Regions from separate parts of the Microbacterium koreense genome, predicted to be linked through region 1. Evidence: predicted binding sites of a transcription regulator. Region 1 holds the regulator's gene; the other holds the start of a gene.

Region 1 (8,379 bases):
GCGGGTGTTCGCACGCTATCTCGAGGAGGCCGGCTGGGCGTCGCTGGAGACACCCCTGCAGATCGGCACACGGGCAGGCATCAAGACGCTGCGCCGCAGTGACCGGGGATACGAGGTCGATCTCGGTCCGTGGCGCGTCGAGCCGGACGACACGCTGGTTCGCGCTCGCGGCATCCGGGTGCCGAGGCCGGGTATGGGGGTCGACGTCGGCAATCCCCACATCGTCGTCGCGCTGCCTGACGTCGAAGAGCTCGAGGGGCTCGACCTCACGGTCGTGCCGCAGCTGCACCCCGATCCATCTCGCGGCGCGAACGTCGAGTTCGTGGTGCCGAGCGACCCGCTGGTGCACGACGGGATCGGATCCATCCGCATGCGGGTCTTCGAACGTGGCGTCGGCGAAACGCTGAGCTGCGGAACCGGCGTCGCAGCGGCGGCGCTCGCGGTACGGGAGTGGGCAGGGGCGACGGCGCCCGACGAATGGACCGTCGATGTTCCGGGTGGACGCCTCGGCGTACGGATGTCGGAAGGCCACGTCTTCTTGTCGGGCCCGGCGACACTGGTGTTCTCGGGCGAGGTCGCTCTGGCCTGATCGCCGACGGTGCTGGCCCTACCGGTCTACGGGCGAGCGCTCGGGCTACACCAGCGAGATCGGCTCGGTCGGCGGGCTGCCGTGTCGACGCACGCGGAGGACGCGAAAGCCCTTACCGGTCGCGGCGCGGTGCACGCTGTACCCCTTGTCGAAGGTCGCGGCCAGCCAGCGCTGGAGCGAATCGGACCCGAGATTTCGCTGGACCACGAACCAGCCGTCCGACCGCTCATCCAGACGGGGGATCCAGCGCTCGAGCAGGGCGTGCAGTTCGTTCTTGCCGACACGGATCGGCGGGTTGGATCGGATCGTGCGGAACACGATGTCATCGGGAACATCGTCGGGCAGGACGGCGTTGATGTTGGACAGGCCCAACGTTTGGGCGTTGCGGCGGACGAGATCGAGCGCCCGTTCGTTCACGTCGACAGCCCACACGGTGGCGTGGGGCGACTCCATGCCGAGTGATAGCGCGATGGGCCCCCACCCACAGCCCAGATCCAGGAAGTGGCCGCCCGGGGGCGGGGCCGGAGTGTTGGAAAGCAGCACACCGGTACCCGCGTCGAGGTGACCGGGGCTGAAGACACCCCCCGCCGTCGTGAGTTCGACGTCGCGACCCGCGAGGCGCACGCGGATGCGTCGGAGATTCTCGGGGCTTTCGGGGGCGGCGGTGAAATAGTGGTCGCTGCCCATGGGTGATGAGCGTAGCGGAGGACGCACACTCGGGGGAGGCTAGAATCGCCGCAGCCCGCGGGCTGCTCGGAAAGGAACAGATGACGGATACCACGACCCCGCGAAGCACGGACGAGATCCCGGTCGACGACGTCGATCCGGTGGACCGGGTGCTGTCGCGTGCGGACGCACGATCGAGCGTGCGTGTCTTCGGCAACGCCCAGGCGCTGCAGGACGCGGCGACCGTCTCGCGCGAGGACTCCGATGGTGATCAGTGGGATCGCGAGGATCGCGCGGCGCTGCGTCGCGTGCCGGGCCTTTCCACCGAGCTCGACGACGTCACCGAGGTCGAGTACCGCCAACTGCGGCTCGAGAACGTCGTGCTCGTCGGCGTGCACCCACAGGGTGCGCAGGCGGATGCCGAGAACTCGCTGCGTGAGTTGGCGGCGCTCGCCGAGACCGCCGGCGCCGTCGTGCTCGACGGGGTGCTGCAGCGTCGTCCGCATCCAGACCCGGCGACGTACGTCGGCCGAGGCAAGGCGGAGGAACTGCGCGATGTCGTGGCTGCCGTCGGAGCCGACACGGTCATCGCCGATACGGAGCTCGCGCCGAGTCAACGGCGTGCGCTGGAGGACGTCGTGAAGGTGAAGGTGATCGACCGGACGACGGTGATCCTCGACATCTTCAGCCAGCACGCCAAGAGCCGCGAGGGCAAGGCCCAGGTCGAGCTCGCCCAGCTGGAGTATCTGCTCCCGCGTCTGCGCGGGTGGGGTGATTCGATGTCGCGCCAGGCCGGTGGTCAGGTGGGTGCCGGTGGTGCCGGCATGGGCTCACGTGGTCCGGGTGAGACGAAGATCGAGTTGGACCGTCGCCGCATCCGCACGCGCATGGCGATGCTGCGACGCCAGATCCGTGACTTCGGTCCCGCACGCGAGGCCAAGCGCGCTGAGCGCAAACGGAACACGATTCCGTGTGTCGCGATCGCCGGGTACACCAACGCCGGCAAGTCGAGCCTGCTCAACCGGCTGACGCGCGCGGGCGTGCTCGTGGAGAATGCCCTGTTCGCCACCCTTGACACCTCGGTGCGCCGGTCGGAGACGACGGACGGTCGCGTCTACACGTTGACCGACACGGTCGGCTTCGTTCGCAACCTGCCACATCAGCTCGTCGAGGCGTTCCGCTCGACGCTCGAAGAGGTCGGCGAGGCCGATGTTCTCCTGCACGTCGTCGACGCGTCGCATCCCGATCCGGCAGCGCAACTGTCGACGGTGCGCGACGTGATCGGCGACGTCGGTGCGCGGGACACCCGCGAGATCGTCGTTTTCAACAAGGCGGACCTCGTCGACGACGACACGCGTTTGGTGCTGCGCGGGCTGGAGCCCACAGCGCATTTCGTATCGTCGCGCACCGGCGAGGGCGTCGACGCGTTGCGTGCCGCGATCGAGGAGGCATTGCCGCTTCCCGCGGTCGAGGTGCACGCGCTCGTGCCCTACGACCGGGGGGATCTGATCTCGGCGGCGCACGAGACGGGCATCATCGTCGAGCAGGAACATCGTGCCGAGGGCACGTTCGTCCACGCCCATGTCGGCGAGCGGTTGGCGGCCGACTTCGAGCCGTTCCTGGACGGACGGCCGCGTCCGCTCAGTCGAGGCTGATCGCGGGAACGTCCGGAGGGGTGAACCCGAAGACCGCGCCGAGGAACGCCAGTTCGGTCTCGAGGGCGTGCACGACTGTGTCGCCGCGACGGAAGCCGTGCGCCTCGCCTTCGTAGAGCACGTACTTGTGGGCGACGCCTTGGCCGGCCAAGGCGTCGCGGACGGCTTCGGACTGTGCGGGGGGCACGACGGCGTCCTCCGAGCCCTGCAACAGCAACAGCGGGACTCGGAACAGTTCGGGGCGCGTCAGCGGCGAGCGTTCGAGATAGACCTCCTCGGCATCGGGTAGCGGCCCGATGAGCCCGTCCAGGTAGCGCGCCTCGAAGTCGTGGGTGTCGGCGGCGAGCGTACGGGCGTCCCCGACGCCGTACCGCGAGATGCCGGCCGAGAAGGCGTCGGTCCGCGCGACGCCCGCGAGCACCGTCCATCCTCCTGCGGAGCCGCCGGCGATGGCGATGCGGGCGGGGTCGGCGAGTCCGGCGTCGGCGAGCCCGCGTGCGGCGGCGGCGACGTCGTCGACGTCGACGACCCCCCACTGCCCGAGGAGTCGTTCGCGGTACTCGCGCCCGTAGCCGGTGGATCCGCCGTAGTTGACGTCGAGGACGCCGATGCCGCGGCTGGTGAGGTACGCGATCTTTCCGGATGCCGCGGGCCCAGAGTGCGAGGTGGGGCCGCCGTGGACGAACACGACGTACGGTGGCAACTCTCCCTCCGGCGCGTTCACATCAGGGTTGGTGGGCGGGTAGTCGAAGGCGTGGACGTCCCCGTGCGGACCGGTGAAGGTGACGGCGCGGGGGCGCGGCATCCACCGCGACCCCCAGGGGGACTCGCCCCCGCGGACGACGGATGTCGAGCCGTCAGAGACATCGACGAGCCAGAGGCCGGGGCCGTCGGTCGTAGCCGACCCGCTGATGAGCACGCGCGTGCCCGAGACGTCTTCGATGACCGCGCCCGCCACGACCGGCACATCGAGGGTCGTGGCGGCGCCGGTGGTGCGGTGGACGATGACGATCCGGTCGGCGCCATTTGTGCGGACCGCGACGATCCGACCGTCGGCGAGATGCCCGAACCAACGCAATCCGAGCACCCACAGTCCGCCGCCCGTGTCGGCGTCGGCCGGTGAAAGGTCTGCGATGCCGGCTTCGGTCCACCGGCGCAGGTTCCACCGTCCCGTCGGGTCATCGACGAACACCAGTCCGTCAGGCGTCCATTCGGGCTGGAGGGGCGCGGTATCCCCTCCGGCGACGACCGTCCACGTGGTGACGCCGTCGGCGCCGAGGCGCCCGACGCGCAGTTCGGTGCGGTCCCAGGGCATCGCCGGATGATCCCAGGCGATCCACGCAAGGCGTGTGCCGTCGGGCGAGAGGGCGGGCTGGGCGACGAAGTCGCTGCCGGCGGCGAGGCTGCGGATGCGCGACGGGTCGGATGCCGCGGACCCGTCGGCGGGGATCGCCACGATGTCGCGGATCGGGACCGGTGCGTCGGTGTGGCGCTCACGCACCGCAAGAAGCTGACCGTGCTGCCAGGTCAGGCCTCCGAAACGGGTGTCGCCGTCTTCCGGCGTGAGGGCGATCGGCGCGCCGCCGGGGGAGAGCCGGCGCACGCGCTGGTCGGACTTCTCGACGAACACGAGGTCTCCCGCATCCGTCGCCGTCCAGGAGCCGCCGCCGTACTCGTGCACGCGTGAGCGCGCGCTCCAGGGGGCGGGGAGCACGTCTTCGATCTCTCCGGTGATCCCGCGTCGGCGAACCGCAGACCTGCCACCTTCGTCGGGTCGCGTCTCGCCCCACCACAGATCATCGGCCACGAAACGCGCGCCTTCGATGCGCGGGGTGGCGGCCGAGACGGCCGATGCGGTCAGGGGAGAGGGCCAGGCGCCGTAGGGAATAGTCACCCTTCCACGCTAGGCGCTCGGCCGACCCTTCGCAGGGGGCGTTTCGTCAGGAGGTGGTGATCGATTCCGCGTCGACGTCGACGTCGCGGTCGACGGCATCGTCCGTCTCGTCGTCTGCGCCGTTCGGCGCTTCGGCCGGGCGTCGCTGGAGGAGTTCGAGCACCCAGGCGACGAGGAACGACACGGCGATGACCAGGAGCGCATCGCCGAGCGACAGCGGTCGGAGCGAGAACAGCCAGAGCACACCGAGCACGGCCACGATCGTGCGCACGAGGACGCGGTGCTCACCGATCCAGGTGCCGAAGGCCCCGGTGTCCAGTCCACGGGCCCGCAGGCGCGTGCGGACCGCGGCGTTCGTCGTGCGGGCGGCCGTGCGCACCGACACTGCGGTGCGCGAACCGCTCATCACCCACCCCAGGAGGGCGACGAACACCCCCAGCATGCTCAGGACGACCGCGGTCTGCGTCATCCCGTCGACGATCCGTCCGTAGATCACATCGAGTGCCGATGGCGAGATGTCGAGGTTGCCGGCGGCCAGGGCGACCGCCGTCTGGCCGATCGAGAACGTGGCCGCGAGCGCGCCGGCGGAGAGGGCCATGCCGATGCCGGTGCCCATGACCGCGACGCCGCGGCGGCGCGCGAGGGCGATCCCGAGCCCGAACAGCGCGAGGGTCAGGACGGGCAGCCACCAGCCGAGCGCGTCGGCGATGGTGTAGCCGACACGGACGGCGTCGAGGCCGGTTCCCTCGCCGACGATGATCACCCGGTCGACGGCAGGGATGAATTGGGCGACGGACACCCCTTGGTCCACGAGCGTCTGCTGGACACGTTCGACGATCACACCGACCTGGATGCCGACGCCGTCGGCCGTGCGGACGACGAGACCGCCGCCGTCGCTGGTCGCGGCGGTCGTGAGCGCGCGGTGCGCGGCCCGTGTCGCGACCGACCAGACTTCGGCGAAAGCGGCGGACTCGATCACCGCGGTCACGGTTTGGGATACGAGCCCCTCAAGGCCCTGTGCCGCCGGTGCCTCCAGCAACGCGAGCGCGTCCGCCGCGCGCGGGGGCAGGCCGAGCTCGGCGATGCCGTCGAAGACGCTCCCGGTCAACTCGGCGAAGTCGACTTGGGTGGTCACCGCATCCATCGTCTGATCGATGATCATCTCCTGGACCGCAGGGTCCTCGGCGAGAGGGGCGAGGGTTTGGACGAACGCGTCCTCATCGACGAGCTGCACGCGCGCCCATGCGCCGACGATCGACACCGGCACGAGGATCGCCGCGATCGCGATGCACAACGCGGACGCGATCGCCCGCCACCGTGACCCGGCGGGACGTTCCTTCGCGCTCGCGCCGGAGAGCTCGGCGTTCTCTTTCTCGAGCTGTCGGATGCGGGCGATCAGGGCGGCGTCGGATTCGATCTCGACAGCGGGGGAGTCCGTCATGCCTCCTATCTTGGCGGCACAGCGGCTCGTCGTCACCTCTCCGGGCGGGATCGGGTCGCTCAGACCGTGCGGAGAACTGCGACGACCTTGCCGAGGACGACCGCTTCATCGCCCAGGATCGGCTCGAAGGCAGAGTTGCGGGGGAGCAGCCACGTGTGGCCATCACGCTGTCGGAAGGTCTTCACCGTGGCCTCGTCGTCGAGCATCGCCGCCACGATGTCGCCGTTCTCGGCGGTCGCCTGTGACCGAACGACAACCCAGTCGCCGTCGCAGATCGCGGCGTCGATCATGGACTCTCCCGACACCTTCAGCATGAAGAGGTCACCCTTGCCCACGAGTTGTCGGGGGAGCGGGAAGATCTCTTCGATCTGCTGATCGGCGGTGATGGGCACGCCGGCGGCGATGCGACCGACGAGCGGTACGAGGGCGGCGTCGCCGAGGGCGGGGGCGGTGTCGGCCGGATTCTCGGCGGCCTGGCCGGGAAGGTCGATGAGCACTTCCATCGCGCGGGTCTTGCCGGCGTCGCGGCGCAGGTACCCGCTCAGTTCGAGTTGGTTGAGCTGGTGGGTCACGCTCGACAGCGACTTGAGTCCGACGGCGTCGCCGATCTCGCGCATGCTCGGCGGGTAGCCGTGGTGTGCGATGGAGCGCTGGATCACCTCGAGGATGGCGAGCTGCTTGTCGCTGAGGCTCCGTCGCCGCCGCGTACTCGGCTTCTCGCGGCCGATCGCTTCGCTCATCTCCAGCTCCTGTCTTCGAATGTCGGAGGCCCGTGGTGGGGTGTTCCTGTCGAAACCGTATCCGGTTTTCGGCGGTGCGAACGGTTGCGCTCCGCGTGTCGTGTTCGAAAGCCGTCGCCGCGACACCGTCATTGACAGTTCGAACAATCGAAGATAGATTCGGAAAAGAACTTCGTATCCGGCTCTCCCGGCCGAGAGCCGGATGCGAATCTCTCCCCACCTACGGAGGCAGCCATGACCGCGATCCCCGCACACGCCGGAGTCCCCGCCTACCGCGCGACGCGTCTGCGTCTCACCGCCCGCGGTCGCCGTGTCCTCGCGGGCGTCGCCGCGGTCCCGGCCGCCGCCGTCCTCGCGTGGGCACTGCTCAGCGGGGGGAGCGCGATCGCCACGGCCGGGGCCGCCGCGCCCGCCGACACGTTCGAGTCGGTCACCGTCGCATACGGGGACACCCTCTGGTCGATCGCCCAAGAGATCGCTCCCGGCGCCGACCCGCGAGACGTCGTCGGTGAGATCTCGCGTCTCAACGCGCTCGCCGGTGCCGAACTGCAGGTGGGGCAGTCGATCGCCATCCCCACGCAGTACACCGACGCGGACTGATCCGCGTCCCTCCTTCGCGATGCACGTGGTCGCAGGGTGACGTCCTGCGCCGGCAAGGAGGGGTATCGCCGCGCGAATGCCTACGATGGCGAGGTGAACGTGCGCCTGGACGACCTCCCCCTCCGTGACGATCTCCGTGGACAGACGCCGTACGGCGCACCGCAGGCGCCGCTGCCGGTCGCCCTCAACGTAAACGAGAACACGCATCCCGTGCCGGCAGACGTCGCGGACGACATCGTCGACGCGATCGCGCACGCGCTCCGCGATGTCAACCGCTACCCGGATCGCGAGTTCGCCGAACTACGGGCGGGGTTCGCCGACTATCTCGGCCAGGGACTCACCGCCGATCAGATCTGGGCCGGGAACGGCTCGAACGAGGTGTTGCAGCACGTCCTGCAGGCCTTCGCGGGCCCCGGGCGGGTCGGGTTCGGATTCGCTCCCACGTATTCGATGTACCCGCTGCTCACGCGGGGCACCGGTGCGGAATGGGTGGCCGGATCGCGTGGCTCGCGGTTCACCCTCGACCCGCGAGAGGCCGCGGAGCAGGTGCGTGAGGTGGCACCGGATGTCGCCTTCCTGTGCGCCCCGAACAACCCGACCGGCACTCCGCTCGATCTGGAGGTGATCGAGGCGGTCTACGACGCCACGGACGGCATCGTCATCGTGGACGAGGCCTACCACGAGTTCTCGCCGCACGGCACACCCTCGGCAGTGACGCTGCTGCCCGGGCGGGAACGTCTCGCCGTATCGCGCACGATGAGCAAGGCCTTCGCCTTCGCCGGTGCGCGCGTGGG
Region 2 (8,379 bases), 1.7 Mb from region 1:
TCGTCTCGGCGTCGCTGTTCGTGGCGCTACCGATGGTCTCTCTCGGGATCGCGGGAATCTGGCTCCTGCCCGCTGTCGTCGCGCTGCGCCTCATCCAGCGCCCAGGCGCGGGATTGCTCGTCGGCCTCATCTCGGGGCTCGTCATCGCGCCGTTCTTCACGATCGGCGCGGTCGCGACCACCCTGTGGTGGGCGTTCTTTCCCGAACTGCCGTTCCTGGTGACCCTCTACCGCAGGTGGAACACGTGGCTGCACTACGCCGGGGCGCTCGTCGTCGGCATCGTGTACCCGCTGGCCTCGGCCGCGTCGTTCAACCTCTGGACGATCCCCGTCGGCATGCAGGTGCTGTTCTTCGTGATCACGATCGCGTCGTGCCTCGCGGGAACCTGGCTCGGAATCGTCATCGCCGATCGCCTCCGCAAGGCCGGGGTGGCCCGCCTCGCCCGACGCCGGACGGCCTGACCGGTCACGGCCGGACCGCTCAAGGCGCCATCCCCGTTCACTGGTCGCACATGTACGCGCCGCACCCCGAGCGCGTGCATTCGCGTCCACTGAACACCAGCCCGGACGCCGCACCTCGGTTCACTGGCCGCACATGTACGCCCGGTGCCCCAGTGCCCGTACATTCGGGTCCACCGAACTGTGCATAGCGCCGGGACATGGACGAGTCGGCGCTGAAGGCGGGTTCCCGACGAAGGAACCGCGCCCGAGCGGCCCCCACGCCACAACGACGGATGCCGCGACCCGGCCCGAGCGGGCAGGTCGCGGCATCCGTTCATTTCGCGCGAGACTCAGTCCTGACCGCGAGGATCAGTACCTGCAGGCGATTCTCGCGTGCAAGACCGATTCTCGGAGAGGACGCCAGCGGCGCGATCGGCGGGCGTGGCGAAGTGGGCCTCAGCGCTTGCCGACGATCTGACGGCTGACGAGGTCGCGCATGATCTCGTTGGTGCCGCCGTAGATGCGGTGCACGCGCGCGTCGAGGAACGCGCGGGCGATCGGATACTCGGTGATGTATCCGTAGCCACCGTGCAGCTGAACACCGAGGTCGAGCAGTTCCCACTCGCGGTCGGTCGTCCAGAACTTGACCTTGGCCGCCTCTTCGGCGGTGAGCTTCTCGTCCTTGTAGAGCTCCATGGCGCGGTCGACGTAGGCCCACATGACGTCGACGGTCGTGGCCATGTCGGCGAGCTTGAAGCGGGTGTTCTGGAAGTCCGCGATCTGCTGACCGAACGCCTCACGCTCGAGCGTGTAGTCGCGGGTCCACACGAACGCGGCCTCGCCGGCGGCCGCCGCGGCGACGCCGATCGACAGACGCTCCAGCGGCAGGTTCATCATGAGCTGGATGAAGCCGAGGCCCTCCTTGCCGCCGATGAGGTTGGCGTCGGGCACGAACACGTCCGAGAACGACATCTCGGCGGTGTCCCAGCCGTGGAAGCCCATCTTCTCGAGCTTCTTGCTGTGCTCGAAGCCCTCCATGCCGTCCTCGAGGATCAGCAGGCTGAAGGCGTCGGGGCGGTTGCCCTCGCCGGTCTTGACGAACGTGACGACGATGTCGGCGGTCTTGCCCGACGAGATGAACGTCTTCGCACCGTTGACGATGTATCCGCCGTCGACCTTCTTCGCGGTCGTCTTGATGCCGCGTAGGTCCGATCCCGCTCCGGGCTCGGTCATCGCGAGCGCGCCGAGGATCTCGCCGGTCGCCATACCCGGGAGCCACTTCTCCTTCTGCTCCTGCGTGCCCATGTGCACGATGTAGGGAACGGCGAGGTCGTCCTGGATGCCGAAGGCACCCGCGAGCGAGCCCTGGCCGGCGCCGATCGTCTCTTCGAGCACGATCGCGCGGAAACGGTAGTCCTGCAGCATGCCCGCGCCGCCGAACTCTTCGGGTACCGACAGACCGATGAGACCGGCCTCGCCCGCGGCGAGCATCGTCGCGCGGTCGATCTCGCCGTCCTGGTCCCACTGCTTACGCTTGTCTTCGGTCGCGTAGCGCTTGAGGAATTCCTTCACGACGTCGCGGAAGGCTTCGTGGTCCTCGTCGTAGATGTTGCGCTCCATGAGGTGCGTCCTTTCGTGAATCTTCGGCGGGGCCCGCGGCCTCATCGCCGCGAGCGAGTCTAGTCATGTAGACCCCCGATTCGGGATCCCTGTGGGATCGCATCTCACGATTCGCGGTACGCAGTGCCAGGTTTTGTCGAATGCCTCCATGCGACCGGATGCGGCGACCCACAGCCGTCGAACATCGTCCTGTCGACGCGGCTCAGTGGTCGTGTTGCGGCGCGGGCGGGAGGCCGAAGAACTCCTCGAGCGTGTGCCACCCACCGTCGTGGTATTCGGCGGCGAGCTCGACACCGATGTACCGCAGGTGCCAAGGCTCCGGCAGGTATCCCGTGACATCGGTTCCGCCGTCTTCGTAGCGCACGATCCAGCCGTAACGCCAGGCGTTCTCCGCGACCCACGCGCCTTGGGGCGTCGCCGCCAGGTCGTCGATCGTTCCGCACACCTCCGAGCACGGAACGACGTCCACCGCGAGGCCAGACTGATGCTCACTGTGTCCCGGGCGCGCACTCACGACGTCAGCGCGCTCCTGACCCTTGGTGGCGACGTGGTAGTCGTACGTAGCCACCTGTGTGTCGTACGAGCGGTAGGCGCTGCCGACGGCGATGTCACCGGCGCCGGCAGCCCGCGCGTCGGCGGCCATCGCCGACAACGCCGCTGCCGCATCGGCGCGGAGCACACCACCGTCGAGGCTGCGCGTGTCCGCGGGCGCCACGAGACCCGAGGGCGCGTGGTCGATCGGCTCGAGGGGCCGATCCTTGTTGATCACGACCCATGACCGGTCGGGATCGTCGAGGCTGACGCAGGCTGCGATTCCCAGCGCCACGGCGTCGCGGAACTGCGCGGCACCGCCGGCCGCGGCGATCGCCGCACTCTCGTCACCGTCGGCGAGGGCAGTGGTGAAGTCGGAGTCGAGGCACGGGTCGACGACCGCATCCACGGCGAGCTCTCCCGCAGAGCCCGCGACCGGTTGCGGTGTCGCCGGAAGCACCGACGACAGATCGACGCGGATCTCGTCGACGCCTTCGGGCTCGACCGGCAGCTCGGCGACCACGACCACCGGATCCGGCGCCACCGCAGCGGTCACAGCAGCCGCAGATCCCGTGATGAACAAGCCCGCGACAGCCGCGATCGCGGTGATGCCGGCTCCGAAGCGCGAATGCGCGCGCGCATGACGCGCGGTCGTCCGTCGCACTGCGGGCCCGGCCAGCAGCGGAGCGACTCCGGGCCGCGACACAGCGCGAGACACCAGGGGCTCCGGCGCGCGCGGACGAAGGATCGCCGGCCCGCCTGCCGGCGGCACGACCGCCGCGGGACGGACCCCACATGTCCAGGCCATCATTTCGACCCGCTCCGCGACCTCGCGCTCCCGAGCCTCTCTCAATGCTCGACGCGTCATCGGCGGCGGTGTCGTCTCCGCCCGCTCGGTCCCGACAAGACCGCCGTCGCGCACACCGCCGTCGGCGCCCACTGGGGAGCCTTCGCCGACCTCGGGGTGCGCGAACGACCCCTCGCGCAACGCACGTGCGGCACGACGGGTCGCCGGGATTTCGGGTGGGCCGGAGGCAGCCATCCCGGCCATTGTCCCCCGACATCCTGAGACGCGCCAGGATGAATCCCCACCCCGGCGCGTCGTGTTCGAAGCATCTCTCTCTCACTCTTGACATACATACGAAGTTTTGTTCGAATCAGGATATGCGGTGGCAGGGACAACAGCTCGGCTCGACGGATGCGGCGGCGCTGCCCGGTCTCGAGCACCTCAGCGGTTTCGTCCAGTCCGTGACGACACCGGAGTTCGCCGGCACGACGTTCCATGAAGTGCTCTGCAAGTCGGCGCTCAACCGCGTGCCCGGCGCCTCGGCCATGCCGTTCGACTGGACGGTCAACCCATACCGCGGGTGCACGCATGCGTGTTCGTACTGCTTCGCGCGCGCGACGCATGAGTACCTCGAACTCGATGCGGGGCGCGATTTCGATTCGCAGATCGTGGTCAAGGTCAACGTCGCCGAAGTCCTTCGGCGGGAGCTCGCTCGCGGCACGTGGCAGCACGATCCCGTGATGCTCGGAACGAACACCGACCCCTACCAACGCGCCGAGGGCCGGTACCGCCTGATGCCCGGGATCGTCTCCGCCCTCACCGACTCGGGCACACCGTTCTCGATCCTCACCAAGGGGACGCTGCTCAGGCGCGATCTGCCGCTGCTCGCCGAGGCCTCTGCTTCCGTCGACGTGTCGATCGCGATGTCGATCGCCGTCTTCGACGATCCACTGCAGAACGCGATCGAGCCGGGAACCCCGACCGCGAGCGCGCGCCTCCAGACCGTGAGGGCCGCGACGGATGCGGGGTTCCGAGTGACGGTCTTCTTGATGCCGATCCTGCCGCACCTGACGGATTCGGTCCCGGCGATCGACGATGCCCTCCGACGAATCAAGGATGCCGGCGCCGTCCGGGTCGTCTACGGCGCCCTGCATCTGCGCCCCGGAGCCAAGCAGTGGTTCCTGCGTTGGCTCGAGCGCGACCGCCCAGATCTCGTGTCGTCGTACCGCGGCTTGTACCCCGGCGTCTCGGCGACGGCGCCGAAGGCGTATCGCTCCTGGCTCGCCAAACGGGTTCGCCCGTTGCTGCGGGCTCACGGTCTCGACGGACACGACGAGGACTCACCGCCCCACCGAAACCCGGGCCGAGCGACGGCGGCGACGGTCGTCACGACCTCACGAGGCCGGACTGCACGTTCGGCGGGGGCGGCGATGCTTTTCTGACGGACGGCTCAGACCGGAACCACCTGGCGGCCCGAGAGCTCCTCGAGCAGGTCGTCACCCGGACGAGCCTCCTCGAAGGGCGCGTCGATCTCGGCACGATCGAGCAATTCGGCCATACGCCGACGACGCTGACGCGTCACCAGCGACACGACGGTGCCCGCGCGCCCCGCCCGACCCGTGCGGCCTGAGCGGTGCAGGTAGGTCTTGAACTCGTCGGGCGGATCCGCCTGCACGACCAGATCGATGTCATCGACATGGATGCCGCGGGCCGCCACATCGGTGGCCACGAGGACGCTCACCCGACCCGATGTCAACCGCGCGAGATTGCGCGTGCGCTTGGCCTGATTGAGGTCGCCGTGAAGGGCGACGGCATGGATGCCGGCATCCTCGAACTGCTCGGCGAGCATCTCGGCATAGGCGCGGGTGCGCGTGAACACGAGCGTCTTACCCTCGCGGTCGACGAGCGAAGCGAGGATCTCGGGCTTGTCCCGGTGGTCGATGACGAGCACCCTGTGGTCGATCGTCGACGATGCCTGGTCTTCGCCGGCGACTTCGTGCACCGCCGGCTCAACGAGGAACTCGTCGACGAGCGAAGCCACCTCGCGGTCGAGCGTGGCGGAGAAGAGCAGCTTCTGCGAACCCTCGCCTGTCAGACGCAGAATGCGCTGTACGGGCTCGAGAAAGCCGAGTTCGCACATGTGGTCGGCTTCGTCGAGCACGGCGATGCGCACCTCGGAGAGATCGAGCTTGCGTTGCTCGACCAGGTCTTCGATGCGCCCCGGGGTGCCGATGATGATGTCGACGCCCTTCTTGAGCGCCCCGACCTGACGCGCCTGCGGCACGCCGCCATAGATCTGGGTGGTGAACAGTCCGACGCTGCGCGCGATCGGCTGGATGGTCCGATCGATCTGGAGCGCGAGTTCGCGCGTCGGCGCAAGGATCAGCGCCTTCGGTGAACGGCCGAACTCGCGCCGCTGCCCGGCCTGCGAACGCAGGACGGCCTCGACGAGCGGGGCGCCGAAGGCAATCGTCTTGCCCGACCCCGTGCGCCCGCGGGCGAGCACGTCGCGCCCGTCGAGGATCACGGGGATCGTCGAGGCCTGGATCGGGAACGGACGCTGGGCGCCGAGGTCGTCGAGAGTGCGCACGATGTTGTCACCGAGTCCGAGATCGGCGAACGTCGTGTCGGCGACGTCCTGCGCCTGTACCGCGTCGGCGCGAAGGCGATCATGCACGACGTCGACGCGGTCCTGCTGCGCCGGGGCGGTGCGGGCCGTCCAGTCAGAGCGGTTGGGACGGCCGGCGCGCCGGTCGTCGGTGCGCCGTTCGGGGCGCGACCCGGCCCGGTCGTCGCGGACAGGGCGGTCGTCGTATCGGCGAGTCGGGCGTTCCGAGCCGCGACGGTCGTCGTACCCACGCCCGTCGCGCGCGGGCTTCTGACGCGACCCACCATCGAATCGGCGGTCCTCTCGGGCGGGACGCTCCTGGTATCGGCCGCCGGTTCGCGTCGGGTTCTGTCGGCGGTCACCGTCGAAGCGACGATCGTCGCGCGCCGCGCGATCCGTGGGACGTCGGTCATCACGCGCAGGTCGGTCCGTGTATCGGCGGTCGCCGTCGAACCGACGATCGTCGCGGGCCGGACGGTCGCCGCGCGCGGGGCGACCCGATCGGGCGGGGCCGCGTGCGTCGTCCCGGCGTTCGGTGGCCTCGGCGCGATCGCGCCACCCGCCCCGCGGGCCGTCGTGCGAGCGAGAAGCCCCGGCGGTGGGTCGGCCGCGATCGTCCGCGAAGCGTCGCTCGTCGCGGGCGGGACGCGCGTCCCGATCGCGCGGGGCGTGGGTCCGGATGCCACGCGCCTCATCACGGCCGGCCCTTTCCTGGGCGGTCCACCGACGCTTCGCCGGTTCGTCCGTCTCGGCGCGATATCCGCGGTGCTTCGGGCTACGGCTTCCAGGCTTGTCTCCCGCACCGTATGCGGCATCCGGTCGCCGCTTTCGGTCCTGGTACGAGCTCTTTTTCTGTCCGTAGCGCGGGTCGAAGTTCTTGGGCGCTCGACCGCCGGCGGGTTTCTTGTTCTTGGGCATGGTGGTGTCCTTCTGGTTCTCGCACGAGAACAGCGACCGCACGCGCGGTCTACCCGGACTAACGTCGGCCGGGGCCATTCACAGTGATGGTGATGCGCGTCGATCGACGCTCACCATCGGCCCCATGGACTCACAACCACTCCGCTTCGCCGATCGCGAGCGACGTCCAGAGCCGACATTCCAGGCTAGCGCGGATGCGGCTGGGAATCACCTGGTCGCAGGCGGCTTGATATACCACTATTCTTATGCCACCGGCACACGCCGGAACTGGGGAGCCCTGTAAGCCACCGGCGACACTCTCCGCAAGGGTCGTCCGGGGGAGGGCGAGCAACCCTCTGCGGGTGGTTGCCGCTACCGACGGTGACCGATGACCCTCCTATCCCCCACTCCACCCCCACTGCTCTCACCGCGCATGCCCCTTCTCACCCGCGCGGCACGTACCGATGTCGTGCCCGAAGCCCCTTCCGCAACCCCCGGCGCCTCCCACCGGTTGGGCGCGCTCGCGACCCTCGCTCTCATGACGGGGGTCCTGCTCGCCGTCGTCACGACGCACGACGGAACGTGGTGGACGCTCCACTTCTCCCAGCTGGGCACGCACCAAGACTTCTCCGGTCGCACCTTCAACTCGACCGTCATCGTCTCGGGCGCGCTGCTCTCGGCATACGGTGCGGTCATCGGCGCCGACCTGAGGGCAATCGCCCTCGGCCCGCGCCGATCGACGTGGATCCGGGTGTCGATCGCGTCCGCAGGCCTGCACATGATGCTCGTCGGGCTCATTCCGATTCCGGTGAGCCCCGTCGCCCACGACCTGGCGGCGACCGGGCTTGCGCTCTCGTTCCTGTCGTTCGTCGCCTCGGGGCTGGGCTGCACATCGTTGCCGAAGGGCTATCGTCGCTTCGCCGTGGTCGGCGTCGTCGTCCTCGCCGTGGGGATGGCGGTGCTCACCGCAGGTCTCATCACCCTTGCGGCATACGAATCGATCGCCTTCTCGACGATGCTCTTCTGGCTGGTCGGGATGCCGCGTGCCCTGCGCCCCGCCCCCGCACCTGAGACCGCCTCCGAGACCCCAGAGGAATCATGGCCCCTCACGACCTCCACCCGATCACGGTTGCGATCGAACGCCGCATCGACCCGTCCGCTGCCGCGGAAGCAATGGACTGGATGCACACCGGCACGGAGCTCGCGGGTGGTTTCGACGGTTTCCTCGGCTCGGGCTGGGTACGGTCGGGTGAGGGAAGTGACCTCTGGTACATGCTCTACCGCTTCCGCGACATCACGACGCTCGAGTCGTGGGAGCAGTCGCCCGAACGGTCGTCCTGGCTCGCGGCGGGTCGCGGTTTCGCGCACGAGGTCCGTAGTGAACGCCGGACGGGAATCGAGGGCTGGTTCGACGCTCCCCGCGCGACCCACGTCGAGCCGAGCGGCAGTCGCCCCACCGATGACACCGCGACCGGTCCGGTCCAGCAGCCGGTTCC

Evidence for each region. The regulator LexA, encoded in region 1, represses DNA repair genes until DNA is damaged. The targets are predictions, from matches to a motif close to TCGAACANNTGTTCGA.
Region 2: the regulator LexA is predicted to act here: its motif matches at 3,732-3,747, upstream of ACFQZV_RS03275 (Rv2578c family radical SAM protein).

The regions. Positions count from the first base shown of each region.
Region 1 is NZ_JBHTIM010000001.1:2,389,360-2,397,738, reverse strand. It holds gene dapF (diaminopimelate epimerase) at 1-589, shown strand, start outside; gene ACFQZV_RS11295 (class I SAM-dependent methyltransferase) at 635-1,276, opposite strand; gene hflX (GTPase HflX) at 1,357-2,910, shown strand; gene ACFQZV_RS11285 (S9 family peptidase) at 2,897-4,804, opposite strand; gene ACFQZV_RS11280 (hypothetical protein) at 4,851-6,245, opposite strand; gene lexA (transcriptional repressor LexA) at 6,305-6,985, opposite strand; gene ACFQZV_RS11270 (LysM peptidoglycan-binding domain-containing protein) at 7,220-7,585, shown strand; gene ACFQZV_RS11265 (histidinol-phosphate transaminase) at 7,679-8,379, shown strand, end outside.
Region 2 is NZ_JBHTIM010000001.1:713,745-722,123, reverse strand. It holds gene ACFQZV_RS03290 (ECF transporter S component) at 1-461, shown strand, start outside; gene ACFQZV_RS03285 (acyl-CoA dehydrogenase family protein) at 897-2,060, opposite strand; gene ACFQZV_RS03280 (M15 family metallopeptidase) at 2,263-3,633, opposite strand; gene ACFQZV_RS03275 (Rv2578c family radical SAM protein) at 3,756-4,820, shown strand; gene ACFQZV_RS03270 (DEAD/DEAH box helicase) at 4,829-6,904, opposite strand; gene ACFQZV_RS03265 (antibiotic biosynthesis monooxygenase) at 7,982-8,379, shown strand, end outside.